2 linked regions of the Chroogloeocystis siderophila 5.2 s.c.1 genome follow. Each later gene encodes a partner of the first gene's protein in a complex. Links are inferred from orthologs where the notes say so. Each region holds a gene or a part of one and is shown in the gene's direction. Other genes may lie near its edges. The genes, in order: mnmE and mnmG.

Evidence for each region.
Region 2: the proteins of mnmE (region 1) and mnmG are in contact, whole or in part, in a solved structure (PDB 9HIP), measured with the Escherichia coli proteins. The link is inferred for Chroogloeocystis siderophila 5.2 s.c.1 from one-to-one orthologs.

The regions. Positions count from the first base shown.
Region 1 is NZ_MRCC01000003.1:325,435-340,348, forward strand. Bases 6,681-9,593 are described here. They hold mnmE (tRNA uridine-5-carboxymethylaminomethyl(34) synthesis GTPase MnmE), read left to right. Parts: upstream 6,681-7,403; coding sequence 7,404-8,783; downstream 8,784-9,593. Other genes in these bases: NIES1031_RS04865 (Tex family protein), read right to left, coding at 6,681-7,288; NIES1031_RS26210 (Uma2 family endonuclease), read right to left, coding at 9,065-9,376; NIES1031_RS26215 (Uma2 family endonuclease), read right to left, coding at 9,313-9,593. Outside these bases: UDP-glucose 4-epimerase GalE, read right to left, coding at 1-276; NIES1031_RS04855 (SET domain-containing protein), read right to left, coding at 614-1,135; NIES1031_RS04860 (EAL domain-containing protein), read left to right, coding at 1,876-4,911; more of NIES1031_RS04865, read right to left, coding at 5,102-6,680; more of NIES1031_RS26215, read right to left, coding at 9,594-9,630; NIES1031_RS04880 (SagB/ThcOx family dehydrogenase), read right to left, coding at 9,717-11,243; pyk (pyruvate kinase), read right to left, coding at 11,443-13,206; crtR (beta-carotene hydroxylase), read left to right, coding at 13,628-14,545; NIES1031_RS04895 (anion transporter), read left to right, coding at 14,653-14,914. UniProt on the Escherichia coli protein: Exhibits a very high intrinsic GTPase hydrolysis rate. Involved in the addition of a carboxymethylaminomethyl (cmnm) group at the wobble position (U34) of certain tRNAs, forming tRNA-cmnm(5)s(2)U34.
Region 2 is NZ_MRCC01000006.1:222,614-237,590, forward strand. Bases 10,629-13,604 are described here. They hold mnmG (tRNA uridine-5-carboxymethylaminomethyl(34) synthesis enzyme MnmG), read left to right. Parts: upstream 10,629-11,140; coding sequence 11,141-13,069; downstream 13,070-13,604. Other genes in these bases: NIES1031_RS09215 (hypothetical protein), read right to left, coding at 10,629-10,887; NIES1031_RS09225 (TIGR04376 family protein), read left to right, coding at 13,192-13,604. Outside these bases: NIES1031_RS09160 (SAM-dependent methyltransferase), read right to left, coding at 1-284; NIES1031_RS09165 (WYL domain-containing protein), read right to left, coding at 404-1,267; NIES1031_RS09170 (DUF433 domain-containing protein), read left to right, coding at 1,430-1,705; NIES1031_RS24280 (DUF6653 family protein), read left to right, coding at 1,799-1,939; NIES1031_RS09175 (phytoene desaturase family protein), read left to right, coding at 2,111-3,616; NIES1031_RS25550 (hypothetical protein), read left to right, coding at 3,657-3,851; NIES1031_RS25555 (MAPEG family protein), read left to right, coding at 3,853-4,161; metK (methionine adenosyltransferase), read right to left, coding at 4,256-5,515; NIES1031_RS09190 (HAD family hydrolase), read right to left, coding at 5,642-6,382; NIES1031_RS09195 (30S ribosomal protein S1), read right to left, coding at 6,591-7,583; transcriptional regulator NrdR, read right to left, coding at 7,827-8,342; NIES1031_RS09205 (photosystem II reaction center protein T), read right to left, coding at 8,558-8,656; psbB (photosystem II chlorophyll-binding protein CP47), read right to left, coding at 8,792-10,348; more of NIES1031_RS09215, read right to left, coding at 10,552-10,628; more of NIES1031_RS09225, read left to right, coding at 13,605-13,764; NIES1031_RS09235 (DUF4359 domain-containing protein), read left to right, coding at 14,176-14,556; NIES1031_RS09240 (VOC family protein), read right to left, coding at 14,559-14,977. UniProt on the Escherichia coli protein: NAD-binding protein involved in the addition of a carboxymethylaminomethyl (cmnm) group at the wobble position (U34) of certain tRNAs, forming tRNA-cmnm(5)s(2)U34.

The DNA.
Region 1 (14,914 bases):
CGGTTCGGTTACTGACTCTCCTACATAAGCGTAAGCAGAAAAATGCATCACTGCTGCGATGTTTTTTGTGGCAAAGATTTCATCGAGTAGCGCGCGATCATTTGTATCTCCAACGATTAACTCTACCTGCAATTTTTCTACCAAATCTTGATGCCCATACACCAAGTTATCAAGCACTACTACTTCATATCCAGCACGTTGCAGTGCCATTACTGCGTGGGAGCCGATGTAGCCTGCTCCTCCAGTAACTAAAATCGTCTGCTTAACTGGCAGCATTTTTTTTTGATTTAGCAACTACTCACTACTGGTGCTGAGTATACCTGATACAGTAGTAGCAGCACCTTCTACATTGTACTGAAAGTTGCAAGTTGACTAATTGTCTACAAATTTGTAAGCTTCTAGCGTTCCTTTAATTCAAGCAGAAATTTCAGATAACCTCTGTCGAAGTAGTCCACTGATGTAAACAAGGTTAATTTAGCAACCAATACGCTTGCGATTCGCACTTATACAAGTAGTCTATCGCAGTCAAATTTACTATCCAAAGACAAAGACTACGCCTTTAAAAGTAAATTCTCTATCTTGTATTAACTATCAGCTTTCAACTAATTGACTTTCAATATTTTGCGGTAACTGTTGATTCGTATTGGGTTGCAATAAAGTTTTGTACCACATTTAACTCTAAGTACTTACGTTTTACATGAGATGGTAAATGTTTAAAATCTTTAATAACTCTTCTACAATGTGTACTTCCACAACCACATTGCATAACCCAATAATCTTCATCCATCGTTGTAGAATAGTCGAAGTATATCTCTTCACCCGCACGGATCTGTTTCAATGCTACTAATTCTACATCATTTTTAATACCAGCATTAGGATCGCAAGAATGATTGACAAAGCGACCTGGTGGTTCTAAATTAACATACAGATTTCTGCCTATTTGTAGTGGATCGCCTTCATATTTCGGAGCTTTTAAAACCGCTTTATCGAAATCGATAATATCCCCAGTAAATTCTAAAATTTTTTCTCCTAAAGCAATATTTTTTCTGGCAAAAAGTCCTTGACCAAATCTACTTTTAGCTATGTAGAACTTTTCATTTTTTGCCAAGCGGAAAATTTCAGATAATACTACCATTTTTTATCCAAAACCTATGCTAGTTAGTGTGCAAATTGTTTTTCAGTCAGCAATGAAAACCTACTCTTCTCTCTTATCTCGGAAATGCCTTATTGATGAATCTATTACAGCTAATAAGTATACTTTTCGTTTGCATATACGGTTTTAAATATCAAAACATACTATTTTTTTAAGAATTAATAATATCTAAGAATCTTAAAGATTAAACATTTTTTCATGCTAATAAAAAATTAGCAGGCTCGTGTTTCAGCTTTAACAATGTGCTTGACAAAGTATTTTTCGCTGAACAAGGTCAATTTAACGCTATCTTTATTGAGATACAATCGTGAATTCACTGATAGGGATTGAACTAAGTAAAAGCTTTGTTCAGTGTATTCACTGTCATTAACAAATATTCATACAAAATACTTAAAAAAACAATCGGCTAAATAAGTGTTTTGTCTACTTAATCGAGAGCTTATAAGCCAACATAAACTATTACTCTAGAGTAGATATCAAAAAATATTATACAAATTTAAATTAATAAATTTCAGATTTTAACAAATATGCCCCACATAAAAACAATCGTAATTTTACGGAAATCATAATAGTATCAATTACGCATTGTAAGAAATTACCGTAAATGTACGGTAGTGAAACGCAAGGTTTAATGTTTTTTTGAGTATTAGAAGTTTCAGAATTATATTTGAAAGTGGGGATGTGTTCTGCAAGCTTTTGATATAACCCCTTAGATTGCACACATGACACTTCGGAAAAAAACACTATTACTGATCGCTGTTACGCTCATTAGTCTAATTGGGGTTATCTATGCTACATCATCAACTATTTTATTACGTGGTTTTTCGAGATTAGAAGCAGAAGATACTCGCTACAACGTTAGAAGAGTGCAGGAAGCTTTATCTGATGAAATTGCCAAACTAAGTTTAACAACACGCGACTGGGCAGAATGGGACGAAACATACGCGTTTATAGAAGATGCAAATCGGCAATACATTACAACTTATCTTAGTAATGTCAGCATCAATCGGTTGAAGCTAAATTTGATGCTTTACGTTGATGCTTCTAAAAGAATTATTTTTGATAAAGGCTATGACTTAGAACGTAAAGAAGCAATAAATCTTTTACCCAACTTTCAAAAACATATTGCAGCAAAAACCGTTCTAGAACACTCAAGTATCAAAAGTTCAATATCAGGGCTAGTGATGCTACCTGAAGGTGCGATGATGATTGCCTCAAGACCAATTCTCAATAGTGAGAGTCGTGGTCCGGTTCGAGGAACACTAATCATGGGTCGTTACTTGAATAATTTGGCGATCGCAAAACTAGCTGAAAAAACTCATTTATCGTTGAGGATGTATCGCTTTGACGATATACAAGTACCGCCGGATATTCAACGCGTGCGTTCTGCTTTCAGAGACTTACCCAAAGAGTCTATTTTAGTACTACCACTCGATGAACAAACGATCGCTGGCTACACGATTATTCAAGATATCTATGGCAATCCAGCACTACTACTCTGTGTGGATGCGCCAAGATTAACTTATCAACAAGGTAAAGCGAGTATTCGTCATCTTCTATTATCTTTGGCGATCGTTGGGTTAATGTTTGCCGTTGCCACACTGTTGTTAATAGAAAAGCTGATCTTGTCACGGCTATCACGCTTAAGTGCGGATGTTCATAGTATTGGCAGAAGTGGCGATCTCGCCGCCCGCGTATTTCCGATTAGTGGGCAAGACGAACTATCTGGCTTAGCAGGTACAATCAATGAAATGTTAGAAGCGTTGGAACATTCGATAGAAGAGCAACGCCAAAGCCAAGAACGCTATCACAGATACGATAAAGTTCTTGCTGAACTAGCAAAGCACAAGATGCTCGATTGCAGCGATTTACACACTAATTTACAAGAAATTACTGAAGCTGCTGCACACACATTAGCAGTAGAACGCGTTGGAGTGTGGTTATACGATGACGAACTTTACAAAAAACTGCTTTGCATTGACCTATATCGCAAAAGTGTTGACGAGCATTCTCAAGGTGCAGAATTAGCCGCAGCCCACTATCCTACTTACTTTGAAGCGTTGCAAGAAGAACGAACGATCGCAGCTTGTGATGCACACTCCGATCCCCGTACAAAAGAACTCGCAAGATTGTATCTCCATACCAATAGTATTGTCTCAATGTTGGATGCACCCATTTGGCTGGGCGGACAGATGGTGGGAGTCGTGTGTCACGAACACGTAAATTCTATGCGTCACTGGAGTATTGAGGAAAAAAATTTTGCAGCTTCCATCGCTGATTTAGTCTCGGTGACTTTAGAAGCGTGCGAACGGAAGCGATCGCAAGAAGCATTACGCAAAGCGCACGATGACTTGGAAATTCGAGTACGCGAAAGAACTGCGGAACTAGCACAAATTAACCAAGAGTTACAAGCAGAAATTACGGAACGGACGCTAGCAGAAGAAAAATTACTCTACGAGGCTTTTCATGATTCGCTCACAGGTTTACCTAACCGAACGTTATTCATGCAGCGATTAGGACACGCTTTAGTTCGTGCCAAAAGACGTAGTAATTATTTATTTGCTGTCTTGTTTTTAGACTTAGATCGCTTCAAGTTGGTTAATGACAGTCTTGGTCACTTAGTCGGCGATCAACTACTGATTGCTTTCGTTCGTAGATTGGAAGTTTGTTTGCGCTCCACAGATACCGTTGCTCGCTTAGGTGGTGATGAGTTCGTCATCTTGCTTGATGACATGAAGGATATTAACGACGCCACGCTAGTAGCTGAACGAATTCAACGAGAATTGATAGTACCATTTAATCTGGACGGACACGAAGTTTTCATCACCACAAGTATTGGAATTGCCCTGAGCACAACTGGCTACGATCAAGCTGAAGATATCCTGCGTGATGCTGATACTGTTATGTATCGTGCTAAATCACTTGGTAAGGCGCGTCATGCTGTATTTGACAAAGATATGCATACGCGCGCAGTATCATTATTGCAATTAGAAAATGACCTAAGACGCGCTGTAGAACGTCAAGAATTACTTATTTACTATCAACCAATTGTCTCGCTACATAACAATAGAATTAGAGGTTTTGAAGCATTGCTGCGGTGGAACCATCCAACACGCGGTCTGATCTCACCAGAAGAATTTATCCCTGTTGCGGAAGAAACAGGCTTGATTATTCCTATCGGCTACTGGGTACTGCATCAAGCTTGTCACCAGACACGTATTTGGCAAGAACAATTTACAGCTATCCCACCTTTAACCATTAATGTCAATTGTTCGGGTAAACAGTTCGCACAATCTGACTTAACTAAACAAATTGACCGCATTTTACACGAAACTGGCTTAAATGGGGTAAGTTTAAATATCGAAATTACAGAAAGTATCTTAATCGAAAATGCAGACTTAGCAGCGAAGATGTTGCTGCAATTAAAAAATCTAGGAATTCAATTATACGTTGATGACTTTGGTACAGGCTATTCTTCGCTCAGTTATCTCCATAACTTTTCCATTGATGCCTTAAAAATTGACCGTTCTTTTATTAAACGAATGGGAAGTACTAATCAAAAGTATGAATTAGTTTATACTATTACACAAATGGCTCACAACTTAAATATGAATGTTGTTGCCGAAGGAATTGAAACTTCTGAGCAACTTAGGCAGCTTCAAGATATGAGATGTGAGTACGGTCAAGGTTTTTTGTTTTCTCAACCCTTACAACAAGAAGCAGCAACTGCATTAATCCAAAGCAGTGTATGCGTATAAGATAAATTGGTATTGTTACGCTGATATTAGTGGTTAGTGAATAGTTACTAGTCACCCTTCACCTTTAGTAACCATTTTTGGTATAGGAGAGATCAGTTGACAGTGAAGAGAGTGTGGGAAGACTTTGTCAACTGTCAACTATCAACTTAGCGTGTTCGATGTCCTAACTATACCTTCGACTGCTATACAACTAATCAACCGGATTTTTGATATGAGTATTACTCTTGATTGCTTTCATTGATAAACTAATCCGTTTTTGTTTTTCGTTAACGTCTAAAACTTTCACGCGCACAATTTGCCCGACTTTCACAATTTGTTTAGGATCGCTGACAAAACGCTCGGATAGTTGAGAAATATGAACTAAACCATTTTCGTGAACACCAATATCTACGAAAGCACCAAAGTTAGCAACGTTTGTCACGATACCTTCTAGTTCCATACCAACCTTGAGATCGGTAATTTCTTTAATTCCTTGTTTGAAAGTAGCGTACTTAAATTCGGCACGCGGATCTCTTCCTGGTTTTTCTAATTCGTTAATGATGTCGCGTAGTGTAGGTTCGCCAATGGTCGCGGTTACATATTTTTTCAATGAAATTGATTTGAGCTTTTGAGCGCTTTGAGTAATATTTACAGGAGATACGTTTAAATCTGCGGCGATCGCTTCGACAACACCGTAACTTTCAGGATGAACAGCGGTATTATCTAAAGGATTTTCCCCACCACGAATTCGCAAAAAACCCGCAGCTTGCTCAAAAGCTTTTGGTCCTAGCTTAGGAACTTTCAATAACTCGCGGCGCTGTTTAAAAGCACCATTTTGATTGCGATAGGCAACAATATTATTAGCAACTGTTGCACTAATCCCCGCGACAAAAGTTAATAACTCTTTAGAAGCAGTATTCAAATCTACACCAACGTAGTTAACACAGCTTTCTACGGTTTCATCAAGCTTCTTTTTAAGTAATTTTTGATCGACATCGTGTTGATATTGTCCAACACCGATTGACTTGGGATCAATTTTTACTAATTCGGCTAAAGGGTCTTGCAAGCGGCGACCGATACTAATTGCACCGCGTACAGTAACATCAAGATCGGGAAATTCTGCAAGCGCAACTTGACTCGCTGAGTAGATCGATGCACCTGACTCATTGACGATAACTTTAATTGGCTTGCGTTCGATTGTTGCTAACACTTCTGACACAAATTCATCGGTTTCACGGCTAGCTGTACCGTTACCAATTGCAATGAGTTCAATTTTATATTTTTCGATTAACTTTTTAAGTGTATTTGCAGCTTGCGATTCCTCGTTTGCTGAAGCATGAGGAAAAATCGCTTGATATTCTAAAAACTTTCCTGTCTCGTCTAACACAGCAACTTTACACCCAGTACGAAATCCAGGATCAATTGCGAGTGTGGGTTTCATTCCTGCTGGTGGCGATAGTAGTAATTCTCTTAAATTTGTTTCAAACGTTTTAATCGATTCAATATCAGCTTCGGCTTTCTTTTGGGCAATGACTTCACCGATTAAGGAAGCTTTCATCAAGCGGTTAAATGCATCTTTGAGCATTGCGCGATAAAATTCCCGAATTTCGGGAACTTTAGTTTTGATTTCTTGTGCGGCTAAAGTCGCGAGAACCTCGGATTCATCGAAAGCAAGTTCCAAATTTAGTACTTTTTCATTTTCACCGCGTAGGAGTGCTAGGAGACTATGCGGGGCGATCGCTTTCACACTAACAGTAAAATCTCGGTAAGTTTCAAACTTAGTGGTTTCTTCAGGATACTCCTTTTTGATTTGAGATTTAAATACGCCGTTTTGAAGGAGATAATCTCTAATATATGCGCGTAAATCTGCTTTCTCGGAAACTTCTTCGGCTAAAATATCTCCTGCACCGCTTAACGCTTCTGCAACCGTTTTGACGTCTTTTTCCTCAGAAATATAATCTACTGCGACTTTTTCTAGCGAAGCGATCGCTGCATTTCGTGAATTTAAAGATTTAATATGTTGTGCTAGTGGTTCTAACCCCTTTTCTCGCGCGATCGTTGCTTTTGTCCGGCGTTTTGGTCGATACGGAAGATATAAGTCTTCTAATTCGGTTTTTTGCAGACAGGTTTCGATTTTGTGTTTTAGTTCATCTGTGAGTTTGCCAGCGGAAGCGATCGCATCTAAAACTGTTGTCTTTCTTGCTTCTAATTCTGTTAAATACGTGTACCTTTCCGCTAAGTCGCGCAGTTGGACTTCATTCATCTCGCCAGTGCGTTCTTTGCGGTAACGCGCAATAAAAGGAATTGTCGCACCTTCGGCAAATAATTCAAGTGCGTTTTCGACTTGGAAAGGCTTTAATGATAACTCTTGTGCTAAAATTTGCGCAATATTCAACATTAGGCGTGTCATTTCAACAGCAGATTACAAACTATCAAGACAAATTCCCTAATCTCCGATCTCTGACCTCCAACCTCTCCTAAAATAGTTCAAAGAACTTAGGTTCAACAAAAGCGTGACATACGAGCGATTAGGAACAACGATCGCGGCGATCGCAACTGCTATTGTGCCACAACAAGGCAGTGTAGGTATTGTGCGGGTATCTGGTACACAAAGCCTGGCGATTGCCCAAGCTTTATTTCAAGCCCCTGGGAGACAAGTTTGGGAATCACACCGTATTCTCTATGGTTATATCCGCGATCCCCAAACAAAACAAGTTGTCGATGAAGCACTTCTACTGGTTATGCAAGCACCGCGATCTTATACACGTGAAGACGTTGTAGAGTTCCATTGTCATGGTGGTATTATGGCGGTGCAGCAGGTATTACAGTTGTGTTTAGTACAAGGAGCAAAACTCGCGCAACCTGGAGAATTTACCTTACGCGCCTTTCTCAATGGCAGACTCGACCTAACTCAAGCCGAAAGCATTGCTGATTTAGTGGGAGCACGATCGCCACAAGCTGCTCAAACTGCGTTAGCTGGGTTGCAGGGTAAACTAGCGCATCCGATTCGCGATTTGCGCGCGAGATGTTTAGATATTCTCGCAGAAATTGAAGCCCGTATCGATTTTGAGGAGGACTTGCCACCTTTGGATTGTAATGAAATAGTATCACAACTTGCAGAAGTTTTAGCACAAGTAACAAAAATATTAGCAACAGCAGATCGCGGTGAACTGTTGCGGAGTGGCTTAAAAGTTGCAATTGTCGGGCGTCCGAATGTGGGAAAATCAAGTTTACTCAATGCGTGGAGTCGCAGCGATCGCGCGATCGTGACTGATTTACCAGGGACAACGCGTGATGTTGTTGAGTCGCAGTTAGTCGTTGGTGGTATTCCAATACAAGTGTTAGACACTGCTGGCATTCGCGCTACGGAAGATCAGGTAGAGAAAATTGGCGTTGAGCGATCACTTACTAGTGCTGCTGCGGCTGATTTAGTATTGCTGACTATTGATGCTGCTGCGGGTTGGACTGCGGCGGATGCAGAAATTTATCAAAAAGTACAACATCGTCCGTTGATCTTAGTTGTTAATAAAACTGACTTAGCTTCAGCAGAAGCCGTAAACTATCCAGACGATATCAGTTATGTCGTAACAACTGCGGCTGCTAAAAATCAAGGTATTGAAAATTTGGAACAAGTTATTTTAACGACAGTCCAAACCGGAAAAGTTCACTCAGCCGATACCGACTTAGCAATTAATCAGCGCCAAGCCGCTGCGCTTACCCGTGCCAAAGCTTCTTTAGAACAAGTACAAACCACAATCAAACAGCAATTACCTTTAGATTTTTGGACGATTGATTTGCGAGGGGCGATTCAAGCTTTAGGAGAAATTACCGGAGAAGAAGTTACCGAGTCCGTTCTTGATCGGATTTTTAGTCGGTTTTGTATTGGAAAGTAGTTTATTTAATTTGTCTAAATATTTAAATTGTTTGTGTGGCTTGGTGATAAGTAATTGGTAATAGGAATATTGTTAATAAGTAACTCAAATTGCTCTAGAGCTTAATCTATAGTAGTGGTCAATAGGATTAGGATATGATGGAAGCTCAGAACTATTATCTTGTAAAGTTTGCTTAACAGAGGAAACCTCCGCACGCAACGCAAACTGCTGCTTCAACTAGCTTTTAATTCTGACTTCTGCTCCCTGCTATAATTTTCAGTAAACATCATAATCTCAAGCATTCAAATCGATGTTTTCATAAATTTCAGCAATTTGAATTTGAAAATCAAAAGCACTAAAAGATAGCGTTTGGGATCTTCGTATTCTGAAAGTAGCCATTGATGCGCCGCAGTCTTGATATAGTGTTCAACATGAATGCTGTATTGATTGATTAGTAAATATTCGCAGAAACTATCAATGGTGCGGTAGGCAACAAACTTTTCGCCGCGATCGTAATCTTGTGTTGATTTAGATAAAACTTCAGCAATCATTACGGGATTGGTAATAGTATCGTTGCGTCCTGTTTGTAGTTGCAATGGACGGGGTACAACCATAACATCAGGATAAGTGTAGAGATTACCTCAGAAATCCATAGTCGCTGATCGGCAACAAAGATACTATAAGGTTTACCTTTCAAACTTCCTCTTAAAGCAGCATTGAGAATGCTAGCAATTTCATTATGTGCAGGAGTACCATCAGTCATTGGAATAATTTCTTGATTAATGTATTCGTGTCTCTCATCCGAGTTAACCTCGAAGTTAAGATACTCTTCAGGTGTATAGGTGCGTTGTTCAAGTGCTTGTGTCATTGTCTTTTTGCGCCAATGCTCTAAGCTATTAATTTAATTTATGTGATTGCTTTATTTAGTAATCTCTATACGTCTAAGCTAATTTGTTATCGTTGCCGTCCGATTGTTGTAATATAAATGACGGCTTCTTCAGCAGGAATTCCTAAGACTTCATTAACGAGATCATCAAAAAAGCCACCAATGCCACTCACACCTAGGTTGAGATAAATTGCTGCTAAATTTAATCTTTGTCCTAGATGTCCAGCATCCATATGCAAATAGCGGTAAACGCGATCGCCGTACTGAGTAACTGCGGTTTTTAAGTCTGCGGTGTGAAATAATACAGCAGCAGCATCGCGACCGAGTTCTTGCCCTAAACAGAGGTAATGTAACTCGCGGCGGAAGTTTTTAAAACGAATTTGTCGCAATTCTTGCGCTTTTGGTGCGTAGTAATAGCAGCCTTCTTCTAATCCACTGACTCCTGAGACAGCAACGAAGGTTTCGATTAAATTTAAGTCAAAGTAATCAGGAGCTTCATCTAAACCTTGTTCGATGTAATTTTGCGGTTGATACGTAAAATCAAGTAACGCCTTAAGTTCATCTACAGTTAAATCCGCACCACTGTAAGCCCGTGTTGAACGTCGCCGAAGAATTGTGCGTTCTAATCCTTCAAGATTTAAGCCCCAGTCGATGGGCGCAGTTGCAGTAGGAACCTTAAGACAGAAGGGAAAGTTGTACTTATCTTCTAGCGAGGTAGTGGGCGTAACTTCAGAACTATCTGCCTCCGCGTCAGGTTCAATTTGCGTTGCACGGTGACAGTAACCTAAAAGTTCGCCATCAGGTATATGAGGATAATTTGTTTGCGTAGTAGAAGGTAAAGCGGTAATTCCCACGGAAAAATTTTGTTGGACATCAAGTAAATCGGCTAAAGCGACAACCGCGATCGCGCCTTCTTGTTGTGCATCGAGGTAAAGTAATTGATTAACAATTTCATCGGCAAAACCACCGATCAAATGCGCCCGATAATCATTCAACGCACAGGCTAACTCAATATTTCCCAACAAGTGACCTGTATCCAGAAATATACGCCGATACGCGCGGTCTTGATAGCGCCATGCTGAGCGATAAAAAACGGCTGTGGTGACAATCGCTAAATTGGTTTTCTCTAATGCAGAGTGTGCAAAACAAGCGGTTTGCAACGATTGCCAAACATCATTTTCCCAAAAGTGAATCAAGGAGTGTGTCTGTGGTTGGTAACTATACAATCCTGCTGGAAGTAACGGTGTTCCGCGCGAAATCAGATAAACTTCAGCTGGATACAAACCACCCGCCGAAGGTGCAGCCCGTAAATAAATCGGGTTCATCATGCTAGGCAATTTCGCCGTTAGCCCATAGCTGCAAAATAAGAGTCGCGATAATCGTCGCCACCACAAGGCGACAGGTTCATCGGAAAAGGCAAGATTTTCTTCTTGGATGTAAGGCTTTAAGTCATAGCTTGTGCCAATTTTGTAATCTTTAAACGGGACTGGTTGCTTATTCCAATCCAGCCCTTGACTTTTAGCGGTGATCGTTTCAGGGTGATATTTAGTGCGATCGTGGTAATGTTGAGCAATTGATTTGTGATGTTCCGGCATAGAAGAAAAAAACCTTAGCGGTTTCAACCGCAGCGATAAAGGCAAAACCTGTCTTCACAAGTCTTTACAACGCTTATTCTTGTGTTAATCCACGTCAGTGGATTTTGTTTGTTAAGCTGTGACGTTAGTCGCCGTACTTATTGATCTTGCCATTCTTCGGCCGGAAAGTGGGATTTTATTTTACTTTGTATCAATCGATTTAAACAACTCCAGAATAAATCAATCCCCGATGAACATCCAACGTTAAGATTGCTCCATCGCGAATGACTTCTGTAGCTTGTTTAACACCAACAATCACTGGGACATTCAAGCATTGTCCAATCACTGCGGCATGACACGTCGAACTTTCTTCCTCGATAATAATCGCAGCAGCTTTACGAATTGCTTCAACATAATTAGCATTCGTACTCGATGCAACGAGAATTTCTCCAGGATTAAACTTACCAACATCCATTGGGTCATATGCCACGCGGGCGCGTCCACTCACTGAACCTTGTCCAATGCCATGACCGCGACCGAGAATTGCTTTGACGACTTCAACTTTGATGAGATCGGTAGAACCCGAAACACCTTGAAGAGTTCCAGCAGTCATCACGACTAAATCGCCTTGTTTGAGTAATTGCTTTTCCTGAGCAACATTCAATGCAGCTTGAAACGTCTGATTTGTCGAAGCTAAATCTAGGAGTAACAAGGGTTTAACACCCCATACCAGTTGCAATTGTCGCGCAATCTCGACGTGTGGTGTAATCGCGAGTATTGGTGTTGCTGGACGAAACTTAGAAACGTTACGCGCAGTCGAACCGGTTTTTGTCAGCGTCATAATTGCTGAAGCTTCCAACTGTTCCGCAATTTGACCTACGGCTTGGCTAATCGCATTGGGAATTGAATGGCGGGTATCTTTAATTTTGTGTGGATTTGCAGCTAAACCTTGTTCTTGCTCGATTCTGACCGCAATTCGTGCCATTGTTGCGACAGCTTCCACCGGATACTTACCTACAGCAGTTTCGTTAGAAAGCATTACAGCATCGGTACCATCTAAGATCGCGTTGGCAACGTCAGAAACTTCCGCGCGAGTTGGTCGCGGACTGTGTACCATGCTGTCTAACATCTGTGTCGCTGTAATAATTGGAATACCCAAGCGGTTTGCCGTCGCAATCAAGCGCTTTTGTAAGATAGGAACATCTTCAGCGGGAAGTTCTACGCCCAAATCGCCTCTGGCAACCATAACGCCATCGCATAAAGCCAAGATCGCTTCCATTTGTTCGATCGCTTCATGCTTTTCGATTTTGGCAACGACTGGTACTTGCTTTCCTGTACTGGAAATCAGGTCTTTCACTTCTAAAACGTCTTGCGGGTTACGCACAAACGACAGTGCTACCCAATCCACACCTTGATCGAGACCGAACATTAAATCTTCACGGTCTTTTTCTGTCAGTGCCTTGATTGATAAATAGACGCCTGGAAAATTGACTCCTTTGTTGTTAGAAAGTACCCCACCTACAACAACGCGACAATGCAACTCTTGGGCGATGCGATCAACTTCTTTAACGACCATTTCAACTCGACCATCATCGAGGAGAATTGTCGCACCGACAGGAACTTCTTGTGCTAGGTTATCGTAAGTCACGCAACTTTTATGCTGTGTACCAACAATTGGCTGGCTCGTGAGAGTAAATACATCTCCTTTGCACACGACGACAGAACCAGTTTCAAATCGTCCTAAGCGAATTTTTGGTCCTTGTAAATCTTGCAGAATAGCTACGGGTTGATCGAGTTCAAAGGCGATTTGGCGAATTAGACGGACGCTACGTTGATGATCGGCATGAGTACCATGTGAGAAATTAAGCCGTAGGGTCGTAGCGCCTGCTTCAATCAACGCACGTAGTACTTCGGGCTGGCTAGTGGCTGGACCAATGGTGGCGACAATTTTCGTCCGACGTGGGGAGGAACCTGGTAGTTGCATTGAGGCTATTCCTGATTAATGAAGAAGAAGAGCGCTTTTTTGTTATTAACTAAAAGATAATAAATTGAACCTTAAGAGTTACTTTGGAATGATATAGTTCATTTCGACAATCAAATCTTATCTTGCCTCTGTTACTGCTGTAAAAGCAGCAGTCAGTTTTTCTGCAATTTTGCTGGGTGACAACTCGACTGTGTAGCACTACAGGCAAGCAAAATGCTTACCCGATCATATTTCATCTAATCAACCTCGTCGTTGATCGCCTTCATAATTGCTACCCGTGAATGCTTAGCACCTGCGCCGAGGAGCTTTTTTCATTCTAAAATTCAAAATTCTATGACTTCTGCTATACAAAACTTTAATATTGAGATAGCCGTATCATACACTACTCAATACCTTCTGCAAAAGGAGTTAACAGATGCTCATGTCAGAGGCACAAAAGCCAATGACAGTCCCCAAGGAGTTTTTAATTGCGCCAGGGGGTCTAAACATTACAGTCACAATGTTTTTAACCGCAGTCATCATGCTAGTCTTGTCTAATTTAGGCTACTGGCTGTGGGAATGGCCGCACTGGTGCTGCTTTACAACGAATGTGCTGGCTTTACACATTGCGGGTACAGTCATTCACGATGCTTGTCATCAATCTGCCCACCGTAACCGCACAATTAACGCAATTTTAGGGCATGGTAGTGCGTTGATGTTAGCGTTTTCCTTTCCTGTCTTTACGCGAGTACATTTGCAGCATCACGCCCATGTCAATGATCCTGAAAACGATCCTGATTATTTTGTTTCTACCGCAGGTCCGCTGTGGTTGATTAATGCTCGATTTCTATATCACGAGATATTTTTCTTCAAACGGCAACTGTGGCGCAATTATGAGTTGCTAGAATGGTTTATCGGTCGTTTGATTGTTGTCGCCATCTTTTGGGTTTCGATTCAGTACCATTTCTTGGGTTACATCCTGAATTTTTGGTTTATTCCTTCTGCGGTTGTGGGCCTCGCTTTAGGATTATTCTTTGATTATTTCCCTCATCGTCCCCATGAATCGCGCGATCGCTGGAAAAATGCCCGCGTTTACCCTAATCGCATCTTGAATCTACTAATTATGGGGCAAAACTATCACTTAATTCACCATCTATGGCCTTCAATTCCCTGGTATAATTATCAACCCGCTTACTATGCGACTAAGCCGCTGCTTGATGCGAAAGGTTCTCCGCAAACTTTAGGCATCTTACAAGCAAGAAAAGATTTCTGGAATTTTGTTTATGACGTGTTTATCGGTATTCGCTTACACCATCATAAAAATAGAGGTCAGAGGTCGGAGATCAGGGTTAAAAGTTAGTTGAAGTAAAAGACACATATTCTTACCCATTACCAATTACCCACATGACCAAGCTTGAACTTACGTGTATTTTCACTCACTGCTAGCCTCGTGGCGGCTTTTGATCTGTGGTGATTTTTTTGCAATACGCCAGCATTGGTGCGATCGCCTTAACCTACTTAGGCTTGGGTTTGGGTTACTTTCCAGGGTTACGCATGAATCGGGCGACGATCGCGCTTGTCGGTTCTGCGGTTCTTATTGCCTTGGGTGTACTAAGTCTTGCTGAAGCATGGCAGGCGATTGACCCGAAAACGATTGTTTTCCTGCTAAGTATGATGATCGTTAACGCGAATCTTGCTTATGCAGGTTTCTTTCAAGTCGCGCTGGCGT
Region 2 (14,977 bases), on another replicon or contig:
ATTTGATTTTCTAAGTTTGCAGCCCGAATATTGTCACGCGCTTGGCGGACACTTTCAGGTTTTTTCTCGACACCAACAACTTTGACACCATAGCGTTGTGCAAGCGATATAGCACTATAGCCAAAACTCGCAGCGAGTTCTAAAACTGTTTCACCTGGTTGAAAATTCGCCCACTCAAGTAGTTGTTCTGTCGCTATTCTCCCGCCAGGACGTAGATATTTTTTACCTGCGGCTGCAAGCACTTCGTGTCCAGGTGCGGTTTGCATGAGGGTAGCCTTGGTCATCTCGATTGACCCTCTCAACTCAACTATCCTCAATTTGTCAGGAATTTATGGTTTCGTCTTTGAGCTAGCTCATACTAATAAGTGGTAATTGGGAATTGGTGAAAAGTCTGCTTTATGATCTAACTATTGGTTTGAATATCGTACAACTGGCACAAAGTACGTAGCTTTGCAGCGAGGAGATCGCGCATTGCTTCAGGAGACACAATTACGCAATTTTCCTCATACCGCAGCACTTCTCGGATTAACCAAAAAGGTAGCGCAACTCGCCGCACTACTTTACGGACATCTCTAATCGTTATATCTTCGATATCGTCATTTTTACGTTCATAGGCTTTTACCATCCAGCCCAAGAAGTGTAATTGCACTTCGATGTAATCTAATTCACCTCGCCAATCACCATTAATTGGTACAATTGACCTGATTCGCTCTAACCGCAAACAGCGATTGTGCCAAAGTTCGGGTAATTGCTGCGAATCGTCTTCTACATCTGCGGTTTCTTCACACCAAACAAGAAGATAAAAGCGTTTATCGAAGAATTTAATCTCAGCGTGGCGAACGGTGTATTCTCGGTCTTTGTCTTGCGAGTCATGATAGAGGATGTAAAAAGGTTGTTTTTTCTCCCGATATTCATCGACTAAAATCCGCCATGCTTGAGCGGGTTGGCTGAGTTGTTTAAGCAACGATTGCCGCAAGGGAGTTTCTAGATTGCCTCTATCTAACAAAAGTGTAAGTATAGTTTGAGCTTCCCCAATACGACCTGCATCATTTAAAGCTTTAATTGCTTGCTGCAAGGCATTAATTTGATTGGAATCAAGCTCAAAGGGCTTTCCTAGCTCTAGGGCGTGTTGGGCGATCGCCACGATTAACCCAGAAATACTAGGGTCTTTGCCCCACAAAATGTTGAATCGGCAGGCGATCGCTTCGAGTTGTTCTTTCGTTCCTGGTGGAATTGACAGTGTAATTGTCTCTTTTTTTCTTGGCATCCTACTTTGTAATTACAATATTGACAAAACTTGAAATAAAGAGCTAATGTAAATATATTAGCGGGTAATTGAGGATCTAAATGCAAAATGAACACGCATCTGCACCGATTCTAAAAAACCCGAATGAAAAACCATCCCATCACCTACAACAGGTCAACTGTTATGACCCAGGACGATTTACTGTCGATAATTTCTATCGACCCAAATATCTGTGTTGGCAAACCTTGCATTCGCGGACATCGTATATGGGTTTCCCTGATTTTGGACTACTTAGCAGGTAGTGCAACAATTGAGAACGTTCTTGAAGCTTATCCAAGCATAGAACGAGAAGACGTGCTTGCTTGTATCGGCTACGGTGCAGAAATGTCGCGGGATGTTTTTGTTGAACTTCCTCTGAGTAAAAAAAAGGAAAAAAGTATTGCTGATGCGGTTGCTTAAATAGATGAAGTAACTCTGGGGGAATATCTTCGGGTGATTCTACAATATATGACTGAAATAATTCTGGCGGGAGATGAATATTGATACACAACATTGGTTGCTGTTAATGTTTGGTCTACACTTCTAGGCAATGTCGTTGTTTATCTTGGTAAACTGTGGTTTATAGATCGTATAGTTTGGCTGTACGAAGACATGAAAGACACCAACGCAGAATATCGTAGCTGGTTGTATTGATAATAGAATAAAAGCTTAGCGCATGACCCCCGCAAATGTAATCATACAACCGTTCTTCGTAGCTTTCTGTAAGATAGAGTTTTGCATTAGTCCACGGAGGTGGACTTCGTTTGTTAAGCCGCGACTTCAGTCGCCAGGCTATTGATCTTCAAATTTTATGTCAGTATATCCATGCAAGATAGCGATGTCATCATCATTGGTAGTGGTATCGGTGGTTTAACCGCTGGTGGTTTATTATCGCGTTATGGCAAACGAGTTATTGTTTGTGAAAGTCACAACATTGCTGGTGGTGCAGCACACAGTTTCACGCGACGCAGATTTATCTTTGATTCGGGTCCTTCGTTTTACTGTGGTTTGAGTAACCCACATAGTTATAACCCCTTACGGCAAGTTCTAGAAGTGTTAGGAGAATCAATAAAATCGATCTCTTATGACCCGCCAGGACACTACCACTTTCCTGAAGGTACTTTTGCAGTTTATAGCTCAATTGAGCAGTATCTTGAGACAGTAGCCAAAATTACTCCCCTAGGTGCAAGGGAACTACAGCGATTTATCCAACGATTGCTTCCACTGTATGAATCTTTACAAGGAATTCCCACACTCGCTTTAAGAGCAGATTGGCAACTTATTCCGACTCTATTAAAATACTTACCATCATTGCTCAAAATGCTACCTCATTTAGGAACGATCCAAAGTTCTGTAGGGCAAGTAATGGATCGGGAAGTACAAGACCCTTGGGTACGACGATTAATTGATTTAGAGTGTTTTCTCTTATCAGGCTTAAAGGCACATGGCACAATTGCTCCAGAAGTTGCGTTTATGTTAGGTGAGCGATCGCACATCGGAGTCGATTATCCTATTGGTGGTAGTGGTGTGATCGTTGATGCTTTAGTACGCGGTTTAAAACGTTGGGGTGGTGAGTTGCGCTTGGGAACTCATGTCGAGCAAATCTTGGTAGAGTCTAGTAAAGTCGCTGGGGTGCGCTTACGCAACGGTGAAATCCTCAAAGCCCCTGTAGTGATTTCCAATGCTTCAATTTGGGATACATGTAATAATTTGTTGCGTCCTGAAAACTTACCCGCATCCTATCGCCAAGCCTCATTAAAGACACCAGCGGTAGATAGCTTTATGCATCTTCATCTCGGTATCAAAGCTGAGGGTTTAGAGCATTTGACAGGTCATCATGTTGTCGTTCATGATACACAACAGGATATTACCGAACCAGGTAACACGTGCATGATTTCAATTCCTTCCGTATGGGATGCGACGCTTGCACCATCGGGTCATCATGTCGTTCATGCTTATACATTAGAACCTTACAGCAATTGGCAGCGCGATGATCGGTATGAAGAGAAGAAAAAAGCGCGATCGCAATCCTTATACAAAGCTTTAGAATGCATAATTCCTGATATTAGGCAACGAGTTGTCATAGAACTTATTGGTACGCCATTAACCCATGCCTATTATCTCCGACGATATCAAGGTACATACGGACCTGCGATCGCCGCAGGTCAAGGGATGTTCCTTGGAACTACGACACCGATACCAGGATTATACCGCGTTGGCGATAGCACGATGCCAGGAATTGGCGTTCCTGCGGTTGCAGCTTCGGGCATTTTGTGTGCCAATACTTTAGTCACACCGCAACAAACAGCCGAGATACTTTCTAATTATTAAGCTGGCACAATGAAGGGCAGAAGTTGCAAAGCAAGTATCAATGACTAATCCTATTCCCATTTCAACGCTGTTTATCGGACTTAGTGGTTTCATCGCTTTTGCGCTGTCTTATATGGAGCGAATTAGTACTAGGGTTTGGCATGGCGGATCGAAAGAAGAGGTAGCAACGCAGCCTAATTACCTCGATAAGCCTAGTAAATGGGCAGCCTTTGTCGAGAACTACACGCAAAAGTGAGTTGCAACCAAAACGAGTGATGATGGACGGAGTATTGCAGCGAAAAGTTCGTGCTTTTGGCAATTTTAGCGAGTATGTACCGGTGGGATTACTGTTTCTTGTGGCGTTGGAGTTAATGAAATTGCCGACTGTGTTAGTATGGCTGCTGGGAAGCGCATTAATTATAAAACGAATTACCCATGCTTGGGGATTAATTACAACGTATGGACTGTCCCCAGGTCGTGCTGTTAGATTTTTTCTGACTTGGTTCGTGTATTTAGTTGGTGCTGGTGTTTGCGTTTATTACGGTGTAGTTGGAATTTTGTCGTAACTGCAAATTACCAAGTCATCATTCACAACTCTGTACAGCGGTAAGTGGCTGGCTTTATTCTAGTTACTACACGCCAGCCACTCATCAGTTTTACTTATCCAACAGTTGCTGAAAGTGGTTGAGACGCTGCTTTCAACGCATCGGCTTTATCGGTACGTTCCCATGGCAAATCCAAATCAGTGCGACCAAAATGACCGTAAGCCGCGACGTCCTGATAAAAACGTCCGCCTCGTTCAGATGGCAGCTTTTGCAAATTAAAAGCATGGATAATGCCCGCAGGACGAAGTTCAAAGTGCTGTTTGACTAACTCTAGTAAGCGATCTTCTTCAACTTTGCCCGTACCAAAGGTTTCCACTAAGATACTGACAGGTCGCGCGACACCGATCGCATAACTCAGTTGTACTTCACACTTTTCTGCCAACCCAGCAGCAACAATATTTTTAGCGACATAACGACACGCATAAGCCGCACTGCGGTCTACTTTTGTGGGATCTTTACCAGAAAAAGCCCCACCACCGTGGCGCGAATAACCACCGTAGGTATCCACAATGATCTTACGTCCAGTGAGTCCTGAATCTCCTTGCGGACCACCAATGACAAACTTACCAGTAGGATTTACTAAAAAGCGCGTACTATCATCTGGTTTAATCGCAATATCGGCAAACACAGGTTCAACTACTGCTGTCCATAAATCCGCTTTGATTTTGGCTTGTACCGCTTCGGTATTGGTAATATCACCAATTGTTGCTGTATGCTGAGTGGAAATGAGGATGGTGTCAATTCCGACTGGACGTCCATCTTCGTAAGCAACGGTGACTTGAGTTTTACCATCAGGACGAAGGTAAGGTAAATCTCCTGTTTTGCGTACAGCAGCTAAGCGGCGGGAAATTCGGTGTGCCAAACTGATTGGTAATGGCATCAACTCGGGTGTTTCGTTGCAAGCAAAGCCAAACATGATACCTTGGTCGCCAGCACCGATCGCATCGAATTGTTCTTCGCTATCTTGTTCGCGACTTTCGTGCGCTGTATTCACACCTTGGGCAATATCGGGCGATTGTTCGTCTAAAGCAACTAAAACCGCACAACTATTGTCAGAAAAGCCATTATTCGCATCGGTATAGCCAATATCAGCAATTTTCTTGCGCGCAATATCAACGTAGTTAACATGGGCTTTGGTGCTGATTTCTCCGGTAATCAGGACTAACCCAGTATTGACGACAACTTCTGCGGCAACGCGGCTAGCAGGATCTTGTGCTAGCAACGTATCTAAAATGGTATCAGAAATTTGATCGCAGATTTTGTCTGGATGTCCTTCTGTGACTGATTCAGAAGTAAAAAAATAACGACGAGACAAGGGCATCTCCTTAACTCATAATGTATAAGTGTTGATGGTTGTATGATGTTAGTCTGCCATCATAGCAACATTTCCAATATACGGATAAGTTAAGAATAAAGGATGATCCCAAAAGTCGGGGAAAATTTAGTTGGATTGGCAGATCTGAATTTCATTGAGTTGCGCGATCGCCACATCGGCTGAATGTAAATGTGCAGCCGCACTTCTCCAGGAAATACCAATACACCCTGCTGCACCAGCGTTACGCGCCATTTCGATATCACCTACCGAATCTCCTACCATTAAGGTATTTTGGGGTGCGACTTCTAGCTTTTGGCAAGCTTGAATAAACAACGCCGGATCGGGTTTACTAGGTCCAAATTCCTCAACTCCCATTTGCAATTGTACGTAGTCTTGCAACTGATGGCGTTCGACAAAAGCTTTTACGCGCTGTGTAGAAGCTGCTGAAAGAATTCCTAGTTTCAAACCTGCTTGCGATAGATCCTGTAAGACTTCCAACGAACCGACAAATAAGGGTGAAGGTGTTGTCCCAATCACTTGATCGGCTTCCATAAACGCATTGTGCGCGATCGCGCGTGAGTCTAACCACCCCCGCCCTGTTTCAGCAATATAAGCTGCTGCGGCAATTTCGGTTTCATAACGACTACCAACTGCAAGTAATCCTGTCGGATCGAGGCGATCGCCCTGAATTCCAAACGCCATTAATAACGGTTCTCCGATTCCTGGAATTTGCGCATCAATTAAGCGCGATCGCTTTTGCCCTAAGGAACGCAAATATTCTTCAGAATCTTCTAGCGTGCCGTCTTTATCAAAGATGATTGCTTGGATGTTTTGAAAAGTTATATGTTTACACTGAATTGTAACCAAATAAGATACCTCGCTGATAATGCTGCTGTTATTATTTTGATTAAAACTTGTCTAAAACTCAATTTGCGGCTCATTGCACGAAGTGTGCATACACATTTGATTTGTGTAACTCACAGATTAAAATTTATGGCTTGAGAAATAAAAAAAGAGGGATAAACCCTCTTGTTATGAAGTATGAATTACTGTTACTTTCTCCGCAAAAATAAACTTACTCCTCGTCAATAGCAGCAGGAATTTCTTCTTCCGTAGCAGCAGGAATTTCTTCCTCGACTGCTTCAGTTTCTTCTAGAGGGATTCCTTGCTGTTTAGCAAGCATCTGCTCTCGATACTTAGCGGCCATTTCTTCTGCTTTATCGTACACCAGGTCGCGATTTTTAATCATATCGCCTGGTTCAGGTTCTAGCTGCTTCGTAGACAACGAGATTCGACCGCGTTCCGCGTCTAAATCAATGATCATCACTTTCACTTCATCATTGACGTTAAACACGCTATGAGGCGTATCAATGTGATCGTGCGAGATTTCGGAGATGTGCAGCAAACCGCTAACGCCACCAATATCAATAAAGGCACCGTAAGGCTTAATTCCGCGTACAGTACCAATCACAACCTCACCGACTTCTAGACGGTTCATCTTGCGCTCAACTAAGGCGCGGCGGTGCGAGAGAACCAAGCGGTTGCGGTCTTCATCTACTTCTAAAAATTTTAGCGGTAGTTCTTCGCCGACTAAGTCTTCCTTGGGTTTACGAGTACTAATATGCGATCCTGGAATGAAGCCCCGCAGACCTTCAATGCGGACTAACGCGCCACCACGATTGGTCGCAAAGACATTAGAGCGCACTGTAGCATCTTCGGTTTGCAATTGGCGTACTCGTTCCCACGCCCGCATATACTCGATCCGGCGAATCGACAGCGTTAGCTGACCATCTTCATTTTCATCGGTAAGAATGAAGAATTCCCGTGTTTCGTTCGATTGTAAAACTTCTTCTGGGGAATCCACGCGGTTAATGGACATCTCCTGAATCGGGATGTACGCCGCTGTTTTCGCACCAATGTCAATCAGAGCGCCTCTAGGCTCGATACTGAATACTGTCCCAGCTACCGTATCTCCAGGACTAAAGTGATAATCGTATTTATCGAGTAGAGCAGCGAAATCTTCGTGAGTAAAACCAATTTCTGCGACAGTTTGTTTCTGATTGACCATGCTAATGTGTTCCTGGTATTTAGTCTCCGTAAGTTTTTGCCTCCTAACTTCTTAGGGGTCAGAGGTCAGAGGTCAGTGTTAAAACAGCAGCTAGGTATTGCCTTACCCTAGTTAGGGCAATGGTTCTGAGCTTTTATAGTGTCCTAACCATCAAGACCATTTCCATACATCTTTAATTAATCCTAGCGTAGGAAAGCCAAATCTATACGCACAAGTATTCAGACCCTCCATTATACCTGATTATCATGAATGAGTAAATTCATAATCATTAATGGTTTCGGCGGCGATGTCTGTTGCTGCGGGGCTGCTGCGCTGTGCCAAATCTTCTAAAGTATCTACAAAATCACGGATGCTCTGAAATTGGCGGTACACCGAAGCAAAACGCACATAAGCTACTTCGCTAAGTGATTTGAGGTGATGCAAAACTAATTCGCCAATTTCTAAACTTGTGACTTCGCGCGAGGTGCGTTGTTGAAGTTCCGATTCAATTTCGTCTACTAATGCTTCGAGCCGTACTGTAGAAATGCCTGTTTTATGACAAGCTTGGACAATGCCTCGAAGTAGTTTTGAGCGGTCAAAACACTCGCGATCGCCGTTTTGTTTTAAAACGGTAATGGGTAAAAACTCAATACGCTCATAGGTTGTAAAGCGACGTTGACAATTGAGGCAATCACGTCGCCTGCGGATACTTTGTCCTGCTTCTGTTACTCGTGATTCCAACACCCGATGATTAGGATGTTGGCAGAAAGGACAGCGCATAAAAAACGCATCTTTAAAGGATTTACTTTCAACAGCAGAGGTCAGAGGTTAGAGGTTAGAGCTAAATATTAGCCTCAATAATGTTCTAACTCTATTAACCTTGCTATAAAACTCTATTTACCTTAAAGCAGGTAAAAATGCAAACAATCCGCCACTACCACAATCGGTAGCAGCGGTTGTCTAATCGCATTTCTTGCTAAAACTAGCTTGAATTGCTATTTCTTTTGGATACGGGGAGGTTCGCGAAAGGCGATCGCAAAGAATAGAGTTCCGATTGCCAAAGCAAGAATTAAGATGTAAGCAACGCTTTCCATAAGACAATGTTCTAATTACAAGCTGAGCTAATATTGATAGTTTACCAAGCAAAAGAAAAGAACGGTTTAAAAAACTACTAAGGCTATAGTTGCCGCAGCAATTTGTTACCGTTCTTTACAAATTAAGAAAAAGCACTAAACGGCTTCTTTCTTTCTGGTTGTCTTGTCGCCTAATTTTTGGAACAAACCAAACTCGACTTGTTCTTCTAGATCGGCCTCAATTCCGGCAAATACGTCGCGGAAGATTGTCCGTGAACCGTGCCAGAGATGACCAAAGAAGAATAACAACGCAAACGTAGCGTGTGCGAAAGTAAACCAACCGCGAGGAGAGGTACGGAATACACCGTCCGGTTTCGCGATCGCCAAATCGCCAAATCGCGTACTTTGGTCGCCATCAAATAAGAAGGGTTCGCCTAATTGAGCTTGACGTGCGTACTTCTTCACATCAGTTGGATCGGTAAAAGTTTGCCCGTCCAACTCACCGCCGTAGAAGCTAACAGTGACACCTGCTTGCTCAAAGCTATATTTAGATTCTGCCCGACGGAAAGGAATATCCGCGCGGACAACACCATCGGCATCGGTCAAGATTACTGGAAATGTTTCAAAGAACGCAGGCATCCGACGCACAAACAATTCGCGTCCTTCAGCATCTTGAAACACCGGATGACCCAACCAAGCCAAAGCAACGCCGTTAGTTTTATTCATTGGACCTACACGGAACAAACCACCTTTAGCTGGGTTGTTACCGATGTAGTCATAGAATGCAAGCTTTTCAGGAATTTCCGACCAAGCCTCAGATAAAGACGCTCCTTCGGCTACACTTGCTTGTACGCGACGCTGAATTTCTTGTTTGAAATAACCATCATCCCATTGATAACGGGTAGGACCAAACAATTCGATTGGCGTGGTCGCGCTGCCGTACCACATGGTGCCAGCAACAACAAACGCAGCAAAGAAGACTGCCGCAATACTGCTAGAAAGTACCGTTTCAATGTTACCCATCCGTAGAGCTTTGTACAGCCGTTCGGGTGGTCGCACGGAAAGGTGAAATAAACCAGCAATAATACCAACAACACCCGCCGCGATATGGTGGGCGACAACGCCTCCAGGGTTAAAGGGGTTAAACCCAGCAGGTCCCCACTCTGGTGCGACAGGTTGAACGCTACCTGTTAGACCATAAGGGTCAGACACCCACATTCCTGGACCAAATAATCCGGTAAGGTGGAACGCACCAAAACCGAAGCACAACAGACCAGATAGAAACAAGTGGATGCCAAACATTTTTGGCAAATCAAGCGCGGGTTCGCCAGTACGAGGGTCTCTGAAAAGTTCTAAATCCCAATAAACCCAGTGCCAAACAGCCGCTAAGAATAACAGCCCAGAAAGGACAATATGAGCAGCAGCAACGCCCTCAAATGACCAAATACCTGGGTCAGTTACAGCACTTCCTGTAACGTTCCAGCCCCCCCAGGAACCAGTAACGCCTAAGCGCGCCATGAACGGCAGTACGTACATTCCTTGCCGCCACATGGGGTTGAGAACCGGATCGCTGGAGTCAAAAATTGCTAATTCATACAGGGCCATAGAACCAGCCCAACCTGCAACAAGCGCAGTATGCATTAGGTGTACAGAAATCAGTCGCCCTGGATCATTCAAGACGACTGTATGTACTCGGTACCAGGGTAGTCCCATTGACTACGATCCTCCAAGGGTGAATTATGTCTACAATGCAATTTTTCAACTTTTTGTTATTACCAGGTGCTTGCCAAGAAACACAACTGTGTTGGAGTAACAAATTGTCTTCACAGCTAAGCAACTGAAGGACAAACAAAAATGAGAATTATTAAAAAAGTGTAACTATGTCCTGTGCCGATTGCAAGAGCGATCCCATCGGGTTATTGCACAACTGATTGAATATTTGTCAACTGACACATCGCTTCGGCTGCACCTAAGCGCTCAATCACCTGTTCGGCACTTATTAAGCGTTTGAGGACAACTTGACCGATGCCTTGGGCGGTGGAGTTATTTTGAAGGCTGACGATTGGTTTGACCTCTACGGTCAACACAATGTCTTCTACAGCGTACAACCACAACTTTTCGTTAGCTTCTACAAGACAAATATTTAACCGGTTAATATCTGGTTGACGTCGCCACGCAGTTTCGTTCCACAACCCATCCGATGCCCAGACTCGGCACACTATCCAGCCATCAGTGAGAAAGAAGTATTTCATATACCGTATTTCCGTAAGGCTGACCCGAATAAAGAGCAAGGGCAAAGAAAAAGAATTAAGAGCCGTCCTTCTCAATCACGCTTTTTGTGAAATAGTATCACGAGCTTCTGTAATCTGTAATTGTTGCAAAATGAGAATCATCCGCCTTGGCAATCAGCTTGAAAAACTCCAATCTCCGACCTCTGACTCCTTCTTTGGTATAACAATTAGAATTAAAATACTGAGTCGTTGCTGCTGCTTGAAGCCATAGCTTATGCGATCGCCCACGAATGTAGAATTTATCGACGCGTTTGATGTCATCGTTGTCGGAGCAGGTCATGCTGGTTGTGAAGCTGCTCTTGCTACCGCACGCTTGGGCTGTCGGACGCTACTCCTGACGCTCAACTTGGATAAAATTGCTTGGCAACCGTGTAATCCTGCGGTCGGAGGTCCAGCAAAATCGCAGTTGACGCACGAAGTTGATGCCTTGGGTGGGGAAATCGGCAAAATGGCAGACCGTACCTACCTACAAAAGCGGATACTTAACTCGTCGAGAGGTCCTGCGGTGTGGGCATTACGCGCGCAAACGGATAAGCGGGAATACGCAGCCGTTATGAAAGGAATTGTCGAGAACCAAGAAAACTTGACAATTCGCGAAGCGATGGTCACAGATTTGGTATTGGGCGCAAACGATGAAGTTATTGGTGTCGAAACTTACTTCGGCGTCGGATTCAAATCTCCTACAGTGATTTTAACGACGGGGACATTTCTCGGTGGTCGCATTTGGGTTGGTAATAAATCAATGCCCGCCGGACGCGCCGGAGAATTTGCCGCGGAAGGATTGACAGAAACACTCAATCAGCTAGGGTTTGAAACTGGACGATTAAAAACAGGAACGCCAGCACGAGTTGACAAGCGATCGCTTGATTACACCCAACTAGAACCCCAACCAGGCGACTCGGAGATACGTTGGTTCAGCTTTGACCCAAATGTGTGGGTAGAACGCGAGCAAATGCCTTGTTATCTAACGCGTACGACCGCTGCAACACATCAGTTGATTCGCGATAATCTTCATTTATCTCCAGTCTACGGCGGCTGGATCGATGCTAAAGGACCGCGCTACTGTCCCAGTATTGAAGATAAAATTGTCCGTTTTGCTGATAAAGAAAGTCATCAGATATTTATTGAACCCGAAGGGCGTGATATTCCTGAACTTTATATTCAGGGGTTTTCGACAGGTTTACCCGAAGCGCTGCAACTTCAGATGCTACGCACGCTTCCAGGACTGGAAAACTGCGTGATGCTACGTCCAGCGTATGCAGTGGAATACGACTACTTGCCTGCGACGCAATGTTACCCAACACTGATGACAAAAAAAATTGCAGGGTTATTCTGTGCGGGGCAAATCAACGGCACAACAGGTTATGAAGAAGCCGCAGCCCAAGGAATTGTCGCTGGGATCAATGCGGCGCGTTATGTACGGCATCAAGAAATGATTGTCTTTGCCCGCGAACAAAGTTATATCGGGACGTTAGTAGACGATTTGTGTACCAAAGACCTCCGCGAACCTTATCGAATGCTGACTAGCCGTTCTGAGTATCGGTTGTTACTGCGCTCCGATAATGCCGATCAGCGGTTAACACCATTAGGGCGCGAGATTGGGTTGATTGATGACCGCAGGTGGGAACTGTTTACCCGCAAACAAGCAAACATTGCAGCGGAAAAAGAACGACTCTACACCACACGCGTGAAAGAACACGAACCCGTAGGACAAGCGATCGCATCTTCTACAAAACAAGCAATCAAAGGCTCGATTACACTTGCTGACTTACTGCGACGTCCTGGCTTTCATTACGAAGATCTCGAACATCATGGTTTAGGTAACTCGGATCTTGATGTTGTGGAAAAAGAAGGTGCTGAAATTGAAATTAAATATTCAGGCTATCTACAACGCCAGCAAAACCAGATCGACCAAATTTCACGACAAGCACACCGTCTACTACCATCAGATCTAAATTATGCTGTGATCGAAACCTTATCGAAAGAAGCACGCGAGAAGCTTGCCAAAGTCAAACCGCTAACAATCGGTCAAGCAGCGCGGATTGGTGGTGTAAACCCTGCAGATGTCAATGCGTTGCTCGTCTATCTAGAAATACGTTCTCGTAGTGGAGCGATCGCACAACCTTCCGTTTTAGTATCGTAGGGGAAAAGGGTGAGAAACGAGGAGCGAGTGTATCTAGTAGCTTGTAATGAGTGAAAAAGTTATATGTAATTCTCCCCCGACCTCTGACCCCTGACCTCTGACCCCTCATCAATGGAGTTCTCATAGTGGGCTTATTCGACGATTTCAACCGCTTTTTAGAAAACCGCTTAGAAGAATTTTTGCGCAACAACCCGCATTTGGAGTTTGAAGCGCTTTTAGAACAACTACGCGAACAAGAAGAAGATACTTTAAAGTTAATTGCGGATTTGCAATTACAAGAGAAACGCGCACAAGATGAAATTCTAGCAACTGCGCAAGAAATCCAGCGCTGGCACGTTCGTGTAGAAAAAGCAAAAGCTGCAAATCGACTCGATCTTGCGCAACCAGCACAAGAGCGCGAAGCCGCACTATTACGCGAAGGTAATCAGCGTTGGGGTCACATGCAGGGTTTAAAAGAACGCATCACCCAAGCAAAAGAATTACTCCGCCAAATTCAACAACGACGTCAAGAAGTTCAAACTAAAGCCACAGAAGCACAAACGAACCGTGCTAACTATCAAACGCAGCAACTTTGGGAAACAGACGGTTGGAATCGTCGGGCACGATCGCAGGGTGCAGACGATCTCGAAGCAACGTTTCAACGATGGGAAACCCAAGAGGAGCTAGACCAGTTAAAGCGGAATATGGGAAGATAATTTGGTGTCCATGACACGATTAAACTACAGTATAGCTCTCGTTGCTAACAGGTAATTGAGATTTTTACCATGTCCTATATTCCTCACTCCAAATATATAGCGGATGATTCAATTATTTGCTTAACTTGAGGCTCAGCGAATCGAGCGCCAAGAATTTTATACAGCAACAAGCAACAAAGAGCTATAAAATTATTTATTACCAATTTTTCTAAATCTATTAGAATCTCAGGAACATAACCTTAGCCTAAGAGACAAAGGCTTTAGCTTGTATATTTAACAGGGCGAACGATGGGACTCGAACCCACGAATGGAGGAACCACAATCCTCTGCCTTAACCACTTGGCTACGCTCGCCATTGCATTATTGATTATACCACTTTTTATTTGTAGCTTGGTTGCTCAAACAAAAAATATGAAAAATTTGCCTATTATTACCTACGTCGGAGTTGCAGCCCTCGCAGGGATAGGAATCACCATGGCTGTGACTAACCCAAGCTTGCCAGCCTACGAAGCTTATGCAGTACAGCGGCTGACAGAATATCTCAAAAGTGACGTTTGTCCGCAAGTACCAGAGGTTTTTGGTGATTTCTTACAGCGCAATTGCTCTAAAATTGTTGATTCGAGCCAAGCACAGATGCGGTTGATTATTACCCAAGCAACACAGCAGCAAAATTTTATTTTATTTAGTATTTACCGGACAAATCTATCGGTGAATCCTTTACTGCCGTCTTATCAATTTGAAACTGTGGGAGTTTTCCATAATTTTTACACTTATAGCGCCGAACGTCAGTAAACTTAGCCGAGAACGCGAATGAATTCTAATGGTAATCCATCCGCATCGGCAATAAAGGCGACTTCGTAACAGCGATCGCCAATTTGTTGTTGAGTCGGTTCGAGAAGTACTTTCAAAGCTTGGTATTGTTCGGGTTGCGACTGCTGGGCTTGGGCAAAGCGCTGTTGTAACGCAGTTAACCAACTGGGGAGATCGCTAGTGACAGTACTTAGATCAAACGATAAGTGATAGTACCCGACATAATGCTCGTCGTTGAAAGCATCTGGTGCGGGGCGGGGTTGGGGAATTTGAATCAGTTCAATTCTGCCGTTGAGTCCTTCCATCCAGCAAGCTAAGGTATAGCCTGTGGTAAAGCGATCACACACGGTAAACCCTAAAAGTTCGTAAAAGGCAATCGCGCGATGAATATCAGCAGTGCGAA